DNA from 2 places in the Clostridium sardiniense genome. Region 1 is predicted to be linked to the other one. Evidence: predicted binding sites of a transcription regulator. Region 1 holds the regulator's gene; the other holds the start of a gene.
The links. The regulator NrdR, encoded in region 1, represses ribonucleotide reductase genes. The targets are predictions, from matches to a motif close to CACNANATNTNGTG.
Positions count from the first base shown of each region.

Region 2: the regulator NrdR is predicted to act here: its motif matches at 2,481-2,494, upstream of nrdD (anaerobic ribonucleoside-triphosphate reductase).

Region 1 covers NZ_JAIKTU010000006.1:55,299-66,541, forward strand. Annotated here, with positions in the region: gene K5V21_RS08485 (SH3 domain-containing protein) at 1-673, shown strand, start outside; gene K5V21_RS08490 (sigma-E processing peptidase SpoIIGA) at 1,033-1,836, shown strand; gene sigE (RNA polymerase sporulation sigma factor SigE) at 1,847-2,554, shown strand; gene sigG (RNA polymerase sporulation sigma factor SigG) at 2,635-3,408, shown strand; gene K5V21_RS08505 (YlmC/YmxH family sporulation protein) at 3,501-3,779, shown strand; gene nrdR (transcriptional regulator NrdR) at 3,861-4,310, shown strand; gene K5V21_RS08515 (DUF4352 domain-containing protein) at 4,818-5,375, shown strand; gene pgeF (peptidoglycan editing factor PgeF) at 5,893-6,627, shown strand; gene K5V21_RS08525 (response regulator transcription factor) at 6,643-7,350, shown strand; gene K5V21_RS08530 (HAMP domain-containing sensor histidine kinase) at 7,347-9,038, shown strand; gene K5V21_RS08535 (phosphate ABC transporter substrate-binding protein) at 9,243-10,121, shown strand; gene pstC (phosphate ABC transporter permease subunit PstC) at 10,153-11,043, shown strand; gene pstA (phosphate ABC transporter permease PstA) at 11,046-11,243, shown strand, end outside.
Region 2 covers NZ_JAIKTU010000008.1:155,806-167,048, forward strand. Annotated here, with positions in the region: gene K5V21_RS11210 (PadR family transcriptional regulator) at 1-268, opposite strand, end outside; gene K5V21_RS11215 (DegV family protein) at 275-1,120, opposite strand; gene K5V21_RS11220 (DUF3048 domain-containing protein) at 1,252-2,262, opposite strand; gene nrdD (anaerobic ribonucleoside-triphosphate reductase) at 2,512-4,629, shown strand; gene nifV (homocitrate synthase) at 4,916-6,079, shown strand; gene K5V21_RS11235 (aconitate hydratase) at 6,093-8,015, shown strand; gene nrdG (anaerobic ribonucleoside-triphosphate reductase activating protein) at 8,360-8,878, shown strand; gene K5V21_RS11245 (hypothetical protein) at 8,908-9,054, shown strand; partial or broken gene K5V21_RS19755 (4Fe-4S cluster-binding domain-containing protein) at 9,008-9,256, shown strand; gene K5V21_RS11255 (leucyl aminopeptidase) at 9,286-10,773, shown strand; gene K5V21_RS11260 (CdaR family transcriptional regulator) at 10,916-11,243, shown strand, end outside.

The DNA.
Region 1 (11,243 bases):
TATAAATCCAAATAAAGCAAGCAATCAATCACAATTCTTAAGAATAGATGAGTTTAGAAATATTAGTGTAAGTGGATTAAATAATTACTTTAATAGCAAAGATGCTGGTGTTTTAAAAGGACATGCGCAAGGATTTGTTAATGCAGCAAAGAAATTTGATATTGATCCAATATATTTTGCTGCTCAATCAATACATGAAACAGGCTATGGAAAAAGTAAGTTAGCTAAAGGTGTTACTATTACAGAAATAGCTAACCCTGATAAAGGAAAATATAATAGCAAGGGTGAATTAATTGGATATGAAATGATTAAGCTTTCAAAACCTGTAACTGTATATAATTTATTTGGTATAGGAGCATATGATAATTCGAAAGTATTCCCAAATAGAGCACTAATTCTTGGAACAACATATGCATATAATCATGGATGGACAACAGTTGACAAAGCTATTGAAGGAGCAGCTAGCTTTGTATCAAATAATTATGTAAATAGTTCAAAGTATAAGCAAAATACATTATATAAAATGAGATTTATACCTAATACAGATTTAATATGGCATCAATATGCAACAACTCCATGGTATGCGGAAAGTATAGGAGCTCAAATGGAGGAAATGAAAAATTTATATACAGGAAATAATGACTTTGTTTATGATAAACCTAAATTTAATTAATATATAATTAAAAAAATTACCTAATTTATATTAATTAAAGAAGAAACTAGAGCTTAATAACAAATGCAATATATTTAAATAATCAGAAATATATTTTTAAATTACTATATTAAAGGAAAATAATTTAGAATAACTATAAGAGACTTATATAAAAATATAAGTCTCTATTTTTTTGTTAAAAGTATAAAAAAATAGATGAATTATATATGTAAATATCAATAAAAAGTAATAAAAAAATTAAAAGAAGTTTTAGTGTAATTATATGTAAAAAAAATTAGTTAAAAACTACTGTTCTTAACAATTAATATGACAAAATTTTAAAAGATATAGTTATATAATTTTATTAGGAGGTTGATCAAGTGGATATATATGTAGATATATTATTAATTGAAAATTTTTTGGTCAATTTATTTTTGCTAACAATATCCTATAGAGTACTTAGAGAAATGTATTCATTTAAAAAATGTATATTTGCAGCAGCCTTAGGAGCTTTGTACACCTTAACAATGGTTTTTAATGAGTTAAATTGGCTATCTAATAACCTTTTTCAAGTTATTGTTGCATTAAGCTTAGCTTATATTCCATTAATAAATAAAAAGATAGGAAATGCTCTAAAATGTGGAGCAACATTTATAGCATCAGCATGTGTTTTAAGTGGGATTTGTTTTAAAATAGCTGTTATAACTAATGAATATTCAATAAAGAATGGTATTATGATAAATGATTTTAAGGTGAAGTATTTAATTATCTGTGTAGCTATTCTTTTTGTAGCTCTAGAGAGAATTACAAGTTATATAAGAGAAAAAAATATAATAAGAGATTTCTTCTATGATATTGAGATAACACTTAAAGATAAGGTTATTATGGTAAAGGGATTCTTAGATTCTGGAAATGAACTAAGAGAACCAATTACTAATTTGCCTTGTATATTAGTTGAAGAAGGTTATCTAAATACATTAGATATAAAAAATGAAGGCGTATTCTATATTCCCTATAGTGCTATTGGATACAATGGAAGCTTAAAGGGATTTAAAGTAAACAATATAAAACTTAAAAAAAGTGGAGAGACCTTTAGAGAAATAGATGCAATATTGTGTCCGTGCAAAGATACTTTAAGTAGGGATAATGAGTTTAATGCATTATTATCAAGAGGGGTAATATAAGGAGGGTATTATGATAAAAATTCAGATTTTATTAAATAGAATATTAGAAAAGTTAGGTTTATTTAGAAAGAAACTTCATTATGTAGGAGGAAGTGATGCTCTTCCACCACCCCTTTCTAAAGAGGAAGAAGAAGATCTTGTAAATAAATTAAATGATGGAGATGAAGAGGTTAGGAGCACTTTAATAGAAAGAAATTTGAGACTTGTTGTGTATATAGCTAGAAAATTTGAAAATACAGGAGTGTATGTAGAGGATTTAATTTCAGTTGGTACTATTGGACTTATTAAGGCTGTAAATACCTTTAATCCAGAAAAAAAGATAAAGCTTGCAACATATGCATCTAGATGCATTGAAAACGAAATACTTATGCATCTAAGAAGAAATAATAAAATTAAGGCTGAAATATCATTTTATGAACCTTTAAATATTGATTGGGATGGAAATGAACTTCTTTTATCAGATATTTTAGGTACAGAAAATGATATAATCTATAATTTAATTGAAGATGAAGTAGATAAGCAATTATTATTTATTGCACTAAAAAATTTAAACGAAAGAGAAAAGGAAATTGTAAAACTAAGATTTGGTCTAAATGGGACAAATGAAAAGACTCAGAAAGAGGTTGCAGATCTTTTAGGCATATCTCAATCTTATATTTCAAGATTAGAAAAAAAGATAATAAATAGATTAAAAAAAGAAATTAGCAAAATGGTTTAGGTTGTCTGTAGTATAAAACTATTATCTTGCGGAAATACTTTTTAGTGTGATGATATTACTTCCAAAAGGAGTTGATGATATTGATCATTAATAAAGTTGAAATATGTGGAGTAAATACTGCGAAACTTCCTATACTTAAAGAAAAAGAAAAAAGAGAACTTTTATTAAAGATGCAATCAGGAGATAATAGTGCAAGAGAAGCATTTATAAAAGGAAATTTAAGATTAGTGTTAAGTGTAATTCAAAGATTTAATAATAGAGGAGAAAATGTTGATGATTTATTTCAAGTTGGATGCATAGGACTTATGAAGGCTATTGATAATTTTGATCTTTCTCAAAATGTTAAGTTTTCAACTTATGCAGTTCCAATGATAATTGGAGAAATCAGAAGATATTTAAGAGATAATAATTCAATAAGGGTTAGTAGATCATTGAGAGATATAGCATATAAAGCATTACTAGTAAGAGATAAATTGGTTAAAGACAATAATAAGGAACCAAATATCTCACAAATAGCAAAAGAATTAGAGATACCTAGAGAAGATGTTGTATTTGCATTAGATGCTATACAAGATCCTGTATCTTTATTTGAACCAATATATCACGATGGCGGAGATGCTATATATGTTATGGATCAAATTAGTGATTCTAAAAATACTGATGAAAATTGGTTAGAAAATATCTCAATAAATGAAGCTATGAAGAGATTAACAGATAGAGAAAAGTTAATATTGGATCTTAGGTTTTTTAGAGGAAGAACGCAGATGGAAGTTGCAGATGAGATAGGTATATCTCAGGCACAAGTTTCAAGACTAGAGAAAACAGCACTAAAACATATGAGGAAGTATATTTAGAAAAAGAACTCTTAAAGAGTTCTTTTTCTTTAGATAAATAATAAATAACTATACTTTTGAATATAAATGTAAAATGTAAAGGGGGAGTTTAAATGGAAGAAAATTTACATTCAATTAATGCAATGAGAAATATGGAGATAATAGATGTAAACACTGGAAGAAAGCTTGGATATATAGTAGACATAAAATTAGATTGTGAAGAAGATAAAGTACAATCATTAATTATACCAGGAGAGAATAAAGGATGGTTTGGAAAAGGCGAGGAGATAGAGATTCCTTGGGAGAATATAGAGAAAATAGGTATTGATGTTATACTAGTATCAGCTGAAAATTTAAATATTGTTTCAAGAGATGATAATAATTACAGATAATATCTAGCCAGGAAAGGAAAAAATATGTATAATAACGATATAGAGTAAGTAATTAAATGTACAGAAAGGTGGGAGCTATCTATGAAATGCCCTTTTTGTTCTTTTCAAGAAAGTAAGGTAGTTGATTCAAGATCAACAGATGATAATACCACAATTAGAAGAAGAAGAGAATGTTCAAATTGTAATAAAAGATATACAACATATGAAAAGGTAGAAGATATTCCAATTTTAGTTATTAAAAAAGATTTAACTAGAGAAAATTTCAATAAAGAAAAAATTGTGAATGGACTAATTATAGCATGTCAAAAGAGACCTATTTCTAGAAAGCAAATAGAAGAAATTGCAGAGGATATTGAAAAGACAATATCAAATAAGATGATGACAGAAGTCCAATCAAACTACATAGGCGAAATGGTTATGGAGAGACTTAAAGAAATTGATGAGGTTTCATATGTAAGGTTTGCTTCTGTTTATAGGCAATTCAAAGATATTAATACCTTTATGGAAGAAATAAATAGATTAATGAGATAAGTGTAAAGCATTTTAATTCTAAATTTAGGATTAAAGTGCTTTTTTATATTAAATATTATTTAAAGTTTTTAAATTTAAGAATATATCCTTAAATAAAATACTTTCACTAATAAAATAATTAAACTACTTTATTAGTAAGAGCTTTTTTATAAAAATTTTAGATTATTTACTATTTAAAGTTCTAAATGTAATTTCAAAATTCTAATTTAATAAGAAAACCTATATTAGATGATTCATAACGATAATTTATATAAATATTCTAATAAATTTATATATTATAAATATATAATAATTTAAACGTTTAATTTATATAATAAGAACAAATTTTCAATGAAAATAAATAGATTAATAATTAGTTAATAATAAGAATAATATATTAATAAAAAATGTACTTTTAGTAAATTGACGATAAAATACCTCTATGATATTCTAATTATGGCATTATTACCAATTTATATAGATATTAAAGGGTAAAATGTATTTTAATATTTTTAGGGGGATTTATTAATGGGAAAAGAAAAAAAAGCTATTTTTAAAAAATGGTGGTTCTGGATTATAATTGTAGTAGTTGTTGGAGGTGCCATAGGAGCAGGATCAAATACAGCTGAAAATGGAGATACTCCGGTAGCTAATCAAGGACAAAAAGAAGATGCTAATAAAAAAGAAGAGGCCAATAAAACGGAAACCTTCAAAATAGGGGATACTATAGAAGTTAAAGATTTTAAAATAAAAGTTAATAAAATTAGCGTAGATAATGGTGGGAAAATTATTAAACCAGAAGATGGAAATGAATTTGTAAAAGTTGATGTTACAGTTGAAAATATATCAAGCGAAGAAAAAACAGTTTCATCAATTTTAATGTTCAAAGTTGTTGATAAAGATGGAAGAGAATGCAAGCAAGCGATTACAGAAAATCAAAATGGACAATTAGATGGTAAAGTTGCACCTGGAAGAAAAATAACTGGAGAATATGCTGTTCAAGCTCCTAAAGGAGAAAAAGGTCTTGAATTACAATTTGATAGTTCATTACTTTCTAGCGGACAAATAATAGTTAAATTAAATTAGTAAAATAAAAAGACTAGATTATGTTTCTAGTCTTTTATTATATTACAATAAAATAGGTATAAAGATTAAAAAAGAGATTAGATTTCTAGTTACTATAATCAATATTTTAATTATAAGTACTAATATAACAAACAGAAAATATACAAATAGAATCTAATAAAAGTGATAAGAAAAAATATACTAATAAGATAAGTGTAAGGCATTTTAATTCTAAAGTTAGGATTAAAGTGTTTTTTTATATTAAATATTATTTAAAGATTTTTAGAAGTAAGAATATAATCTTAAATAATATACTCGTAAATGATTATAAAATAATAAAATAAATCATTTTAACGAAGTAATTTAAAAATTAAAGTAAGATAAAAGATATTGAAGAATTATTAGAATGATATAGATAATAAGCAATTGAAAATTTAAAATATTTTTTAAGTTAAAGTTAAGTAAAAATAATATGAGTTTAATAGATAATAGATGTAGTAAATGTTAAAATAATATTAAAAGATATGGAGGTACTATTATGAATAGAATGCATAAAGAGAATTTTAAAATAAAAAAAGATTTTTTATTATTAGAAAATAATAAATCAAGTGTTATATTTTCAACAGCTGAAGATGAGAGAAGTTTTAATAGAAATACAGATGAGGGAATAGATGCAATAAATAGTATAAAAGAAGATTTTAATGTAGATAAGGTGATTTATCTAAATCAAATACATTCAGACATAGTATTAAACTATAACGATGAAATAGATTTTATCGAGAATGAAGGGGACGGAATAATAACAAATAAGAGAAATATTGCAATTGGAGTATTTACTGCTGACTGTGTACCAGTAATTATTGTAAATGAAGTAGATGGAGTAATAGGCGCTGTTCATAGTGGTTGGAAAGGAACTTTTAATTCAATTACAAAAAAAGCTCTACAAAGAATGGTTGATCTATATTCTGTTAATCATAAAAATACAAAAATTTATATAGGGGCTCATATAAGAAAATGTTGTTATGAAGTATCAGAAGAGCTTAAAGAAAAATTTATAAAAGAAAAAAATATCAAAGAAGATATTTTATTTGATGGCAGAAATTTAAGTTTAAAAGAGTGCATTATAAAAGATGTAATAGATAGTGGTATATTAGAAGAAAATATATATGATTTTGATTCATGCACTTATTGTGAAGATAAAGTAAAATTACATTCATATAGAAAATCAAATGGATCATATGGAAGATTATTTTCATTTGTTCTATTAAAATAGAGGGGGATTAATGTTTTGGCACAAGAAAAAATATTAATAGTTGATGATGAAGAACACATATTAGAATTATTAAAGTTTAATATTAAAAATGCTGGATATGAAGTTATTACTGCAAACAATGGATTAGACGGAGTTAAACTTGCAAAAGAGGAAAAGCCAGATTTAGTATTATTAGATCTTATGTTACCAGGGATGGATGGTTATGATGTATGTAAAGAAATAAAGAAAAATAAAGAAACAAATAATACAGCTATAATAATGCTAACTGCAAAAGGTGAGGAGTTAGATAAGATATTAGGGCTTGAACTTGGAGCAGATGATTATATGACAAAGCCGTTTTCTATAAGAGAATTGCTTGCAAGAGTCAAAGCAGTTTTAAGAAGGAGTATACATACTAATTCAAATCAAGAAGAAGATTATTATGAAAATGGAAGACTTAAAATTGATTTTGAAAGACATGAAGTATTAATAAATAAAGAAAGAATAGACATGACTCTTAAGGAATTTGAACTTCTTGAAATACTTATCAAAAATAGAGGGAAAATTTTAAAAAGAGAGGTACTTTTAGATAAGATATGGGGATACGAATATATTGGAGAAACAAGAACCGTTGATGTTCATATACGATATTTGAGAAAGAAAGTAGAAGAAGATGATAAAAATCCTAAACTTATCGAAACAATAAGAGGGGTAGGATATAGGTTTAACGGGCAAGGGTTATGAAGAAAAAAATAGTAACATCAGTAATAATAACGGTTATATTCGCTTTAGTAATATTAACATCATCTTTTATGGCATTATCTAGTATACAAGAAATTCAAAATACTAGAGATATACTTAAAAATTACAACAATATTGCTGCTAAATGGATAGATAATGGAAGATTAGAGAAGGCTGAATTAAATAATTTTAAAATAAATGGAACCGATATAAGATTTACTATAATAAATAAAGATGGAAAAGTAACATTTGACTCAATAAGCGATATTAGTAATAATTATTTAGGTAGAGAAGAAATAGAAAAAGCAAAAATGAGCTCAAGTGGAGTAGGGTATTCAGAGAGGTATAGTGAAACATTAGGATTAAACATGATATATTGTGCGACAAAACTTAGTGATGGAACTATAATAAGAAGTAGTGTACCTGAATCTACAGTGAAAATATTTTACGCAGAAAATATGAAATATTATATTATAGTAGTATTTATAGTTTTAATTCTTTCAGTTGCATTAGCACTTAAGCTTGTAAGAATAATTGTTGATCCTGTTAAACATCTAGAAAGTGTTACTTCAAAAATTGCAAATGGAAATCTTCAAACTAGAGTTAATATGGGTTCAAATGATGAACTAGGGCATTTAGGAAAAACATTTAATAATATGGCAGATCAACTCCAAAGTAAAATGAATGAAATAGTAGATAAACAAAATAGATTAGAGTCTATTTTAAATTGTATGCAAAGTGGGGTTATAGCTGTAGATAATAATAATGATATAATTACAATTAATCCTTATGCACAAAGAATATTTGGAATAAATATAAATGCCACAGGAAAATCTTTAAATGATTGTATTGAAGATAAGAGAATTAAAGATATATTAAAAGGTGAAGATGGCACTGAAGTTCAAGTTAAAATAAAAAAACCAGCTAGAAGATTCTTGAAAATAAAGACGGCAACTGTTATTAATGGATATAAGAGAATTGGCAGAGTTATTGCAATACAAGATATAACAGAAATGAAGAGACTTGAAAATATAAGAACACAATTTGTTGCAAATGTATCTCATGAACTTAAAACACCTCTTACATCTATTAAAGGTTTTGCAGAGACGTTAAGATATGTAGATGATGAGGAAACAAAGAATAAATTTTTAGATATAATAGATAAGGAAGCTGTAAGACTTACAAGGCTTATTAATGATATTCTGGTACTTTCAAATTTAGAAAGCAATACAATAGAAGAGATGGAAGAATTTTTACCAGATGATATTATTGATGATGTTGTTAATATTTTAAGTGAGCAAGCAAGTAGAAAAGATATTAAAGTAACATTTTATAGAGATAATATAAATTATATTTTAGGGCAGAGAGATAAATTTTTACAAATGGCCCTTAATATTATTGAAAATGCAATAAAGTATTCAGAAGAAGGAGCGAAAGTTGATATAAAGAGTTTCTCTAGAAATGGATACTATAACTTTATTGTAAGAGATACAGGGATTGGAATACCAGAAGATGATCTTCCAAGGATATTTGAAAGGTTTTATAGAGTAGATAAGGCAAGAAAAAGTGGTGGAACAGGGCTTGGACTTGCGATAGTAAAACATATAGTCAAAAGTTTTGGAGGTACCATAGAAGTTAAATCTGTGCTTAATGAAGGTACAGAATTTATATTTAAAATAAAACATGTTTAGTTAAAAAGGTAAAAATCTATAATTTTAGATTTTTACCTTTTTTCTCGTTATTAATACATTTGTTAAATTCATTTAACAAAATCCTAATGTAGTTTAACTTTTGTATAATAACAGCTTAACTTTCAAAAGATATTATAAAGACATAGCAATTAAGCATAATAAATCAGAAAAGGAATTATCAAATATTTTGTGGAGGTTATAGATATGAGAAAGAAAAATTTGAAAATGGTGGTAACAGCATTAGCGATAACTATGGTAGGAGGAATATTTGTAGGATGTGGTTCAGGTACAAATAATGCAGCAAATGATGGGCAAACAATAACAATAAGCGGGTCATCAGCACTTCTTCCACTTATGGAACAGTCAATAGAAAAATTCAATGAAATTAAACCAGGAAATACAATTAACGCGCAGGCAGGTGGATCAGGAACTGGACTTACTCAAGTTTTAGAAGGATCAGTAAACATAGGTAATTCAGATGTACTTGCAGAAAGCAAATTAACAAAAGAGCAAGCAAGTGAATTAGTAGATCATAAAGTAGTAGCTCAAGGATTTGGTGTAGTAGTTAACAAAGCTGCTGGAATTACTAATTTAACAAAGAAGCAAATACAAGATATATTCTCAGGTAAGGTTAAAAATTGGAAAGAGGTTGGTGGAAAGGATATGGAGATATTAGTAATTCATAGACCAGCATCTTCAGGAACAAGAGCAACATTTACAGAAAAAGTTTTGGACGGCAAAAAGGAATTAGAAAATGATTCAATCGGAGCAGTTCAAGATAGTAATGGAGCTGTATTAAATGCTATGAAACAAAATGATGGTGCAATAAGCTATGTAGCTCTTTCATATATGAATAATGAAGAGGCTAAAAAATCGTTAGATTTAGTCAAAATAGATGGTGCAGAACCTACAGTTGATAATATAAAATCAGGAAATTATAAATTCTGGTCATGGGGACATATGTACACTAAAGGAGAGGCTAATGGACTTTCAAAAGAATTTATTGATTTTGTAGGTAGCAAAGAGAATTCAGAAAGCATAAATAATCTTGGATTAATTCCTGGTAATGAAATTAAAGAATAGATATAAAAAGCAATAGATAGGAATGAGAAATATGAAGAAAAGAAGTTTTAAAGAAAGGTTATTAAATGAATATTTAGGAAAAGGATTTTCAAGTTTTTGTGGGATTTTAATAATTTTAATAACAATATCAATAATTATATTTATAGGATCAAAAGGAATACAAACTTTCACTAAAGGTGAATATAGCGTATTAGAGTTTTTATTCACAAACAACTGGAACCCAACAGGTAGCCCTAAAACCTTTGGAGCTTTTGCCTTCATATTAGGATCAACATTAGTATCATTAGGGGCAGTGATTTTAAGTGCCCCTGTTGCTATTGCATTAGGGATATTTGTTAATGTGATTTCCAAGGGATTTGGAGAGAAGATTATTAAACCGGCTTTAGAAATATTAGTTGGTATACCATCAGTAGTATATGGTTGGGTAGGTGTATCAGTACTAGTACCTCTTATAAAGGATAACTTTGGAGGTATGGGATTCTCACTTTTAGCTGGGATACTAGTATTATCACTTATGATACTTCCAACTATAGCAACACTTTCAATAGATGCAATCAAAGGAATCCCAAGAGAACATATTGAAGCATCATATGGCCTTGGAGCAACAAGATGGCAAACAATTAAAAACGTAATAGTACCTGGTTCAAAATCTGGAATACTTACAGGTGTTGTACTTGGAATAGCGAGAGCTTTTGGAGAAGCCCTTGCAGTACAAATGGTAATTGGAAATGCAGTTAAAATACCAGATGGTTTAACATCATCAGCAGCAACATTAACAAGTATATTAACAATGGATATGGCAAACACAGTAAGTGGATCAGCATGGAATGATGCTTTATGGACACTTGCACTAATACTACTAGTAATATCATTTATATTCATACTAATAGTTAGAAATATAGAGAAAAGAGGAGTGAAATAAGAATGGACGCAAAAAAAATAGATAAAATTGCAACGGGAGTATTCTACTTAGTAGCATTTATGGTAGTAGCTATACTTGGGGCATTCATTGCGTATATTTTATATAAAGGTATTGGCATGATAACTCCTTCATTTATATTTGGAAAACCTAGTATGACAAGTGCAGGTGGTGGAATTGGACCACAAATATTTAATTCACTT
Region 2 (11,243 bases), on a different contig from region 1:
ATAAAGGGTATATACCACCGGTACTAGGAACCCATTTGCCCTTTGTACGCTCTCCTATATCATGAGATATATAATTGCCTGTAGTTGGTCCTATATTGAGTATATGAAGGACGTAAATCGGTAAAAGTCCTTTAGTAAAAACTTGACCTACTGCATCATTTTCTTTTTTTACTTTTTTAAGTTCAGAAACCTTCTTTTTATACTCTTCATAAAGACGCTTTTCCTCAGCCCTTATATCATTTGAATTAGAGAAATTTAAATTATTCATCAGTTATTACACCTCTTGAACTACAACTCCTAATAAGCCAGGGCCAGTGTGTACACCAAGAGCTGGTCCGATTGTTGCAGGAGCTATTGATTCTATATTATCAAGCCCTGAAATTAATTTGTATAAAGAGTCAAATTCTTCACTAGAACTTCCTCCGTTTAGAACCCAAATTTTACACTTTGACTTTTCAAGATGCTCTTTTGCTATCTTATATATTCTATTCATTGATTGTTTTCTACCACGTACTTTTGCGTAAGTGTAATAAACACCTTCTTGATCAACAGAAATAATAGGTTTTAAGTTTAAAATTTCACCTATTGTACCTGCTACTTTTCCTATTCTGCCACCTTTTTTTAAATACTCTAATGTACTTATAGTAAAGTATCCATAAGTTTTTTCTCTAAGCTTTGGAAGTTTCTCAATAATTTCCTCAAAGCTTAGACCTTCTTTAACCATTTTGGCAGTATTTAATACTAAAGCACCTTCTGCCATACTAAGTATCTTAGTATCATATACATAAGAAATTAATTTCGGGTGATCTTCAAGAGCAAGTCGTATTGCGTTTCCAGTACCTGAAAGTCCACTTGAAATTGTTACTGCAATTAAATGAGTATAGCCTTCATCCTCTAATTTATTCAGAATATTTTCAATTCTAGCTGTACTAGGTAGTGATGTTTTTGGAATTTCTTTCTCTAAAGAATCGTAAACTTCTTGAGGACTTAAATCTATTTTATCTTCAAATTCACCATATGAATATATAATTTTAAATGGCGCAAATTCTAGGTTATTCTCTCTTAATTCTTCTAATGTTAAATCTGATCCACTATCAGTTAAAATAGCGATTTTTTGCATTAATGATTCCTCCTAATTTTAGATTGTAATTATGAAATCTTTATCACTTATGATAATATAAACTATATCACTGCTGATATAGTTTAGCAATAAAAAAAGAAATTATTGTAAATAATTTCTTTTTTTATTGATTAATATGTGATCACAGATTGAGAGTCTACTATATTCCATATAGTATTACCTTCTGATAAAGATATTTCTTTTCCATCTAAATCATAAAGCTTAGTATCACCATATTCTGAATCTTTAGACCATTTTATATCTAGTACTTTTCCGTTAGAGAATACATAACCCTCTCCACTGTTAACCAAGTCAATATCTAGATGAGAGTTATCAGTTTGGAGAGTTATATCAGTCTTTTGAATAACTATATTAGTAAATGTTAATGGAGAATTTGTTAAAGCGTCCTTAGCAATTTTGCCATCCATTAATTTAGTATAAACGCCGTTTTCGAATGCATAAGAAGTCTCATATATGTTATTTGGTTTAACAGTTATGTTTAAAGCTTCTCTTAAATCATTTTTATTGAAAAATTCTTTATCAAACTTTAATGATGACTCTGCTTTTAGGTTGTACTTCTTATCTTTTGTAGCTTGTATTATATTCTCACTAGAAGTATACAGATTATGAGGGGCTTTTCTATTTTTATCTCTATTATAATATTTCCCGTTAGTCATTTCATTAAGACTCATAATAGAATTATCTTTTTTTACTTCATTAAGAGCCTCTTTAGATCCACCACAATGAGCTATAGGAAGTGCATATTCTTTAGATATGGTCAAAAAGTAGGGTCTAATGCTTCTAACAGGACCAATTTTATTAGCTGTATTACTATGATACACTGCTATAAACCTTGGAATACCACCTTCAGCAGATGTTTCATATACTATATCAGCAAATGATAAACCGCTTTGTGGTCTTGCAGCTTTTGAATTTTCAACAACGACCATATATGGGATTTTATCTTCAGGATTTTCTTTAGTTTCAAGTCCTGTAAATGGATATTTATATATTTGTTCTGTTTCTTTAGAAATAGATTCTGTAGTTTCGGAATCTGGTTGCATAGATTCTAACGAATTGCAGGATACTAATGATGAAATAACAAAAATTAAAAGTATAGATAATAATATTTTTTTTCTCATAAATTCCTCCTAAAATTAAATGCTTTCTACTTAATATATATTAATGGTTTAGGAGAAATCATGCCTAATATAAAAATTATTTTAATAGCAAAAGTACAATAAAAACCAAAAAAGAGAGATAAATAGACATAGAGAGAATTATATCTAAAAATTTAAAAATAAAATGTAATTGCACTAGAATATCTTTTGAAGTATAATAATACGGTACGAAAAAACGGTACTATATATTGTGTAATGGGGGTAGTTTAAATGCTATATGTTGTAAAAAGGGACGGTAGAGAGGTAGAATTCAATGCCGAAAAAATTGGTAACGCTATAAAGAGTGCGGCAGCAGAAATAGGCGTAAATTTAAAGACAAGTAAGACTTTGGATATCGTTCAAAAAGTTATCAAATATATAGAAATGTCAGGAGACAGTAGAATTACAGTAGAGCAAGTTCAAAATCTTGTAGAAAAAGCATTAAAGGATTCAGAACTTAATGATGTAGTTCTAGCATACCAAAATTATAGAAAAGAAAGAACTAAGGTTAGAGAAATAAAATCAGATCTTATGAGAGCTATAAGTAAAATTGGAGTTGAAACTGATAGAGATAATGCTAATGTAGGTAATAATTTTAGTTCAAAATTATTAAGAATAGCATCAGAATCAAATAAGTGGCACAATTTAGCTTCAATGCCAAAGCATTTATCAAAAGGTCATGAAATAGGAGATCTTTACTATCATGATTTAGATAGTTATAATCTAACAACTAACTGTCTTCATATACCAACTAGAGAAATATTAGAAAATGGATTCAATACAGGATATGGAACAATCAATGCTCCAAGAAGAATAGAAACAGCAGCTGAATTATCATGTATATTATTACAATCAACTCAAAACGATATGTTTGGAGGACAATCACACCCAGACTTTGATAATGATATGGCTGTATTTGTAGCACCAACAAGAGAAGAAATAATAAGTGAATTAAAAGAGCTTGAAGTACCAGCAGAAAAAATAGAAGAATTAGCTGAAAAAAGACTAAGAAAGAGAATACATCAAGCAATGCAAGGAGTTGTATATAACTTAAACACAATGCATTCAAGAGCGGGTTCACAGGTTCCATTTAGTTCAATAAACCTTGGAATTCCTGAATCAGAAGATGCTGCATTAGTTTGTGAAATATTCCTATTAGAATATGAAAAGGGATTAGGAAAAGGTGAGCAACCAATATTCCCTAATATAATCTTTAGAGTTAAAGAAGGTGTAAATAGAGAGACAGAGGATCCATACTTCTATTTATATGAATTAGCTTGTAGAGTAGCAGCTAAGAGGATGAATCCTACATTTATGAATATAGATGCAGATTTCAATAAAAAATATTATGATATGGGCATAACTCCAGCAACAATGGGTTGTAGAACATACCTTATGAGTAATGTGAATGGAGAGCCAGGAGTTAAAGGTAGAGGTAATATAGCACCAACTACAATAAACTTACCTAGAATAGGAATACAAGCACAAGGTAATATAGATAAATTCTTTGAAATATTTGATACTAGATTAAATCTTGCAAAAGAGGCTTTAATGCATAGATATGGAGTATTAAAGAATTTAAGAGTTAAAGATCTACCATTTGTAGCAGGACAGCACTTAATGAAAGGTGCAGAAGGATTATCACCAGATGATTCAATTGAACCAGTATTAAAGCAAGGAACTTGGGGAATTGGATTTATAGGACTTGCTGAAACTTTAGTTGCTTTAACTGGTAAACATCATGGCGAAGATGAAGAAGCTAGAGCACTTGGTTTAAGAATAATTGAGCATTTAAGAGCTTATTGTGATAGATTAACAGAAGAAACAAAACTTAACTGGAGTGCATATGCAACACCAGCAGAAGGCTTATCAGGTAAATTTATAAAACAAGACCAAAAGGTATTTGGAATCATTGAAGGCGTAACTGATAAAGAATATTATACTAATAGTTATCATGTTCCGGTTGGATGTGCTATTTCAATAAAAAATAAGATAGAGATTGAAGCACCATACCATAAGTTATGTAATGGTGGTCATATAAGCTACTTAGAAGTTGATGACTGTCCATCAGGTGAAGCTATAATGGATATCTTAAATTTTGCATATAAGAAAACTAACATCAGCTATTTGGGAATTAACTTCCATATAAGATATTGTAAGGACTGTGGAACTTACCTACAAAATCACGAAAAGAGTTGCACTAATTGTGGAAGTACAGATATACAAGGAGTTTCAAGAGTTACTGGATACCTAAGCTTAGATGAAAGATTTGGACCAGGAAAATATCATGAAAGACAAGATAGAGTAACTCATACAGGAACAAAACTAAATCACTATCAAGAATGTTAGAAATATTAAAGGCCGCTATAATAGGAAACTAATTATAGCGGCCTTTTTTACTTGTAAATAAATTATGTAAATTAGGTATGTTAATAAGGTACTTAAATAGACCTGAAAGTTAAAATGAATAATATATAAAAAAACTTGCAAAAAAAGTCGATTAATAATAAAAAAATATAAAATATAGCTATAAAATGAATGGGGAATTTATATTAATTGCAAAAATACTTGTTCGGCAAGTTGGCTTGTGGTAAAATTAGGATATTGGGGAATTTGATATAAAGGGGGCTATAAAATGACTATTAGAAAGCTAGATAATGGAAAGCATATATATGTTGTAGATACAACCTTAAGAGATGGAGAGCAGACCGCAGGAGTTGTTTTTGCAAATGATGAGAAAGTAGCTATTGCAGAACTTTTGAATGATTTAGGAATTGATCAATTAGAAGTTGGCATTCCTACAATGGGTGGTGATGAAAAAGAAGCTATAAAAAAAATAGTGAAAAGAAATTTAAAAAGTAGCATAATGGCATGGAATAGAGCTGTAACTTCAGACATTGATCAATCAATTGATTGTGGAGTAGATGCAGTTGCAATCTCAATATCTGTATCAGATATTCATATAAAGCATAAGCTTAAGACATCGAGAGAATGGGTAATAGAGAATATGTGTAAGGCAGTTGAGTATGCAAAGAGAAGTGGTCTTTATGTATCAGTAAACGGGGAAGATGCATCAAGGGCAGATAGAGACTTTTTAGTTAAATTCATTGAATCTGCAAAAAACTCAGGTGCAGATAGATTTAGGTATTGCGATACAGTTGGTATAATGGATCCGTTTAAGATCTATACAGATATAAAGTACCTAGATGAAAAAACTAATTTTGATATAGAGATGCATACCCATAATGATTTTGGAATGGCAACAGCAAATGCGGTGGCTGGAGTAAAAGCTGGGGCAAGTTATGTTGGAGTAACTGTAAATGGTCTTGGGGAGAGAGCTGGTAATGCAGCACTTGAAGAGGTAATAATGACATTTAAATATCTATTTAATTATGATGTAGATATAGATACAAAGAAATTTAGAGAGGTTTCAGAGTATGTATCAAGAGCATCAGGAAGAGTACTTCCTGCATGGAAAGCAATAGTTGGAGATAATATGTTTGCTCATGAATCAGGAATACACGCAGATGGAGCTATAAAAAATCCTAAGAATTATGAAGCTTTTGATCCTGATGTTGTAGGTCTTGAAAGACAAATAGTAATAGGAAAACATTCAGGAAAGGCAGCTATAATAAATAAGTTTAAAGAGTATGGTATGGATCTTACTCAAGATGAATCTGATGGTATATTAAATCTTGTACGTGCCACATCAGTAAGACTTAAAAGAAGCCTTTTTGATAAAGAATTAGTTAAGCTTTATAAAGACTATAAAGAATCCTTAAAAGCAAGAGTTAATTAGGGGGCTTAAATAAATGGGAGATAATTTAGTAATTAAGATTTTAAGAAATCATCTAGTTAGTGGAATAATTGAGGAAAATGGATCTATTGGTATAAAAATAGATCAAACATTAACACAAGATTCAACAGGAACAATGGCATACCTTCAACTTGAGGCTATGGATATAGGTACTGTTAAAACAAAAAGATCTGTGGCTTTTGTTGATCATAATATGTTACAGCAAGGATTTGAAAATGCAGATGATCATAAATTTATTCAAACTGTTGCATCAAAATATGGGGTGTATTTTTCAAAGCCTGGTAATGGGATATGCCATCAAGTATTTTTAGAGAGATTTTCAAAACCAGGGGAGACTTTAATAGGATCTGATAGTCACACGCCAACGGCTGGTGGAGTAGGAATGCTTGCTATGGGTGCTGGAGGTTTTGATGTTGCGCTTGCCATGGCTGGTAGTGAGTATAATATCAATGTTCCAAAGGTATGCAAAATAAATCTTATTGGAAAGTTAAATAAAATGGTATCTGCAAAAGATATAATATTAGAAGTTTTAAGGAGATTATCTGTTAAAGGTGGAGTTAATAAAGTTTTTGAATATGGAGGAGAGGGTGTAAGAACTCTTTCAGTTCCAGAGAGAGCCACAATAACTAATATGGGGGCTGAACTTGGAGCAACTACATCAATATTTCCTAGTGATGAAAGAACATTAGAATTCTTTAAAGCTCAAGATAGAGAATCAGATTATATTGAGTTAAAGGCCGATGAATATGCTACGTATGATGAGGAGATTACAATAAATCTAAATGATCTTAAGCCTATGATAGCAAAACCTCATTCACCTGATAATGTTATAGAAGTTTTAGATATATCAAAAACTAAGGTGGATCAAGTAGCAATAGGCAGTTGTACTAATTCATCTTATGAAGATTTAATGAAAGTTAGCAAGATATTAAAGGGTAAAAAAGTTCATCCAGATGTTAGCTTAGTTATTGCACCAGGATCAAGGCAGGTAATGGAGATGTTAGCTAGAAATGGTGCTCTTGCCGATATTATAAGCTCTGGAGCTAGGATACTTGAAAATTCATGTGGACCATGCATTGGAATGGGTCAAGCACCTGGTACAGATGGTGTATCTCTTAGAACATTTAATAGAAATTTTTATGGAAGAAGTGGAACTTTATCTGCTAAAGTATATCTAGTAAGTCCAGAAACTGCTGCTGTTTCTGCAATAAATGGAGTACTTACAGATCCAAGAGAAATGAATGTTGATTTAAGTATTGATATGCCAAAGAAGTTTTTAATTGATGACTCTATGATATTAAAACCAGCAGAAAATAATTCAGATGTTATAGTATGTAGAGGACCCAATATTAAACCATTTCCTATTAATAAGCCATTAGGTAGAGATATAAAAGGGAAAGTTCTTATAAAGGTTCAAGATAATATTACAACTGATCATATAATGCCATCTAATTCAAAGCTTTTACCATTTAGGTCTAATATACCATATCTTTCAGAGTTCTGTTTTAATACAGTAGATGCAGAATTTCCTAAAAGAGCAAAAGAAAATGATGGAGGTATTATAGTCGCTGGAACAAATTATGGACAAGGATCAAGTAGAGAACATGCGGCACTTGCACCGTTATATCTTGGTGTAAAAGCAGTTTTAGCAAAATCATTCTCTAGAATTCATAAAGCAAACCTTATAAATAATGGAATATTACCATTAGAATTTAAGGATGAGGGGAGCTATAATAGTATAGAGTTAATGGATGAAATAATATGTGATAACATACAAGATGCCTTAATCAAAAGAATAGTTAAGTTTAAAAATATAACTAATAAGAGTGAATTTAATACTATTTTAGATTTGACAGATAAGGAAGTAGATATAATTAGAGCTGGTGGAAGGCTAAATTATGTAAAAAATAATAGTTAATATTTATATATTGAAGGGAGTAATAGAGACAATCTATTATTCCTTTTAATTTTAAAATGTAATCATACTAAATATGTAAATTCAAAAGAAATATAATTAATTCTAATAAGAGTATAAACAATATAAATTTATATATAGGTAAAATATATCTTAACATAGGAAACTTTAATTATATTTAATTTAGGTTTTAGCTTATAATATATTTAATGAAAAGAATAAATTATAAATACATAAGTAGTATGTGATAAATATATTAATAATTTAAATTAAGTAATAAAAAGTATCTATAAATATATGATAATAGTTATCATAGTGATATAATAATTAATTAAAGGAGTGAGCTTATGGGCAAAAAGATTAGACTTGCTGGCATAGCTTATGAGAGCTTAGTAAATGGACCAGGTATGAGAAGGGTATTTTTCTCACAAGGGTGTAAACATAATTGCAAAGGATGCTTCAATCCTGATACTCATGATTTCTCAGGTGGAGAAGAAAGAGATATGGATGAACTTATAGAGGATGTATTAGAAAATCCTATTATTAAGGGTGTTACATTTAGTGGTGGAGATCCAATGGAAAGAGCAGAAGAATTTGCTTATATGGCAAAGAAATTCAGAGAAAATGGATTAAATGTTTGGTCATTTACAGGCTATACCTTTGAGTATATCTTAGAGCATTTAGATGAAAGATTAGGATGGGGAGAGTTTATAAATAATATAGATGTTCTTATAGATGGTAGATTTGATGAAACGAAGATGGGTGATGGCATAAGATTTAGAGGTTCAAGTAATCAAAGAATTATAAATGTCAAAGAAAGCCTAGATAAAGGAGAAATAGTTTTAGTACATGAATACATGAACTAATTTATTTGTATATGAAGGGAGAGAATTATATGGACGTAAGTGCAAAGGCAAAAAAATGGACAGAAGTTCAAGGTGTAATCATTTCTTTATTTGAGGATAATTTAGAATTAAAAACTCCTGAAATAAATAAGAGAAAATGGATTAAATGTTTGGTCATTTACAGGCTATACCTTTGAGTATATCTTAGAGCATTTAGATGAAAGATTAGGATGGGGAGAGTTTATAAATAATATAGATGTTCTTATAGATGGTAGATTTGATGAAACGAAGATGGGTGATGGCATAAGATTTAGAGGTTCAAGTAATCAAAGAATTATAAATGTCAAAGAAAGCCTAGATAAAGGAGAAATAGTTTTAGTACATGAATACATGAACTAATTTATTTGTATATGAAGGGAGAGAATTATATGGACGTAAGTGCAAAGGCAAAAAAATGGACAGAAGTTCAAGGTGTAATCATTTCTTTATTTGAGGATAATTTAGAATTAAAAACTCCTGAAATAAATAAGATGATAAAGCATTTAGAAAAGAGTGGTAAGTTTAGCGGAAAAGAAGGAGAAGTTTATACTTTCACTCAAGAGGTTGAAGGAAATATAGAGGATATAGTTCTATTAGGTCTTGGAAAAGAAGAAGATATAAATTTAGAAAAGATAAAAGTTAACTTATCAAAAGCTTATAAAAAGATGAAAGAACTAAAAAATGATGATATTATTGTAAGAATGATAGAAACTGAGAATTTAGATTTAAAAGAAATGGCTAAAGCTATGACAATATCTTTAATGCTTTCAGATTATGAATTTGATAAGTATAAGAGCGATAAGAAAGAGGAACAAAAAGATGTATTTGTTTCAATTTCATGCGCTAAATTAAATGATTCAATGATAGAAGAAGTTGAGGAATATATAATTGAAGGAAAAGATATAGCAGAAGGAGTAACTATAGCTAGAAACTTAGTTAATGAACCTGCAAATGAAATGTATCCAGAAGTCTTAGCTGATGAAGCTAAAATATTAGGTAATAAGTTTGGATTTGAAGTTGATATCTTTGGAAGAGAAAAGATTGAAGAGCTTGGTATGGAAGCATTTATGTCAGTTGCGAAGGGATCAAGTAAAGAACCAAAGCTTATAGTTATGAGATACTTTGGAGATAAACACAATAAAAAAGATGTTCTAGGACTTGTTGGTAAGGGATTAACTTATGATTCAGGTGGATACTCAATCAAGCCAACTGCAAGCATGGATACAATGAAATCAGATATGGGTGGTGCAGCAGCTGTTATAGGTGCCATGGCGACTATCGCAAAAAGAAATTTAAGAATGAATGTAATAGCCGTGGTTGCAGCTTGTGAAAATATGATATCAGGAAATGCATATAAACCAGGTGATATTATAGGAAGTATGGCAGGTAAGACAATTGAAGTGTTAAATACAGATGCTGAAGGTAGATTAACTTTAGCAGATGCAGTAACTTATATAATAAGAAAAGAAAAGGTAAATGAAGTTATTGAAATGGCTACACTTACAGGGGCCGCTCTTGTTGCACTTGGAGAAACAACAACAGCTGTTATAACTAATGATGAAGAATTATATAAAGAGTTAGAAGGTGTATCAGAATATACAGGAGAGAAAGTATGGAAGTTACCAACATTTCCTGAATATAGAGAATTAATAAAATCTGATATAGCTGATATTAAAAATATAGGTGGAAGAAATGCAGGTACAATAACTGCTGGATTATTTATAGAAGAATTTGTAGATGATGGAGTATCATTCTTACATTTAGATATTGCAGGAACTGCTTGGACAGATTCAGCAAAACCTTATAAAGTAAAAGGTGGTACTGGAGTACCTGTTAATTCAATATATGAATTAGCCAAGGGAAGAGAAAACCTATAATAAATATTTTCCTATATTAAAAAGTAGCTTTTTAGCTACTTTTTTTTATGTAAGAAGATATAAGTGTATGATAAAATGTATTAAAGAAAATAATATTATAAAATATGTTAAGTTAATAAACTTATTATTAGGAGGAGTCTATATGCTTAGCAAAGAATTGGCTCAAAATATTTCAAAAAAGATGATGGAAGTAATTCCGTATAACGTTAATATAATGAATGAAAATGGCGTTATTATTGGAAGTGGAGATAATAATAGAATTGGTGATATTCATAAAGGTGCAGTTGAGACATTAGAGAAAAAATGTATTACTGAAATAGATAAAGAAGTAGGAGGCGTTAAACCTGGTGTTAACACTCCTATATTTTTTAGAGGTAAGGTAATAGGTGTTATAGGAATAACTGGAGATCCAGAAGAGGTTAGACAGTTTTCAAAACTTGTATCTGTTACAGCAGAACTTTTAATAAATC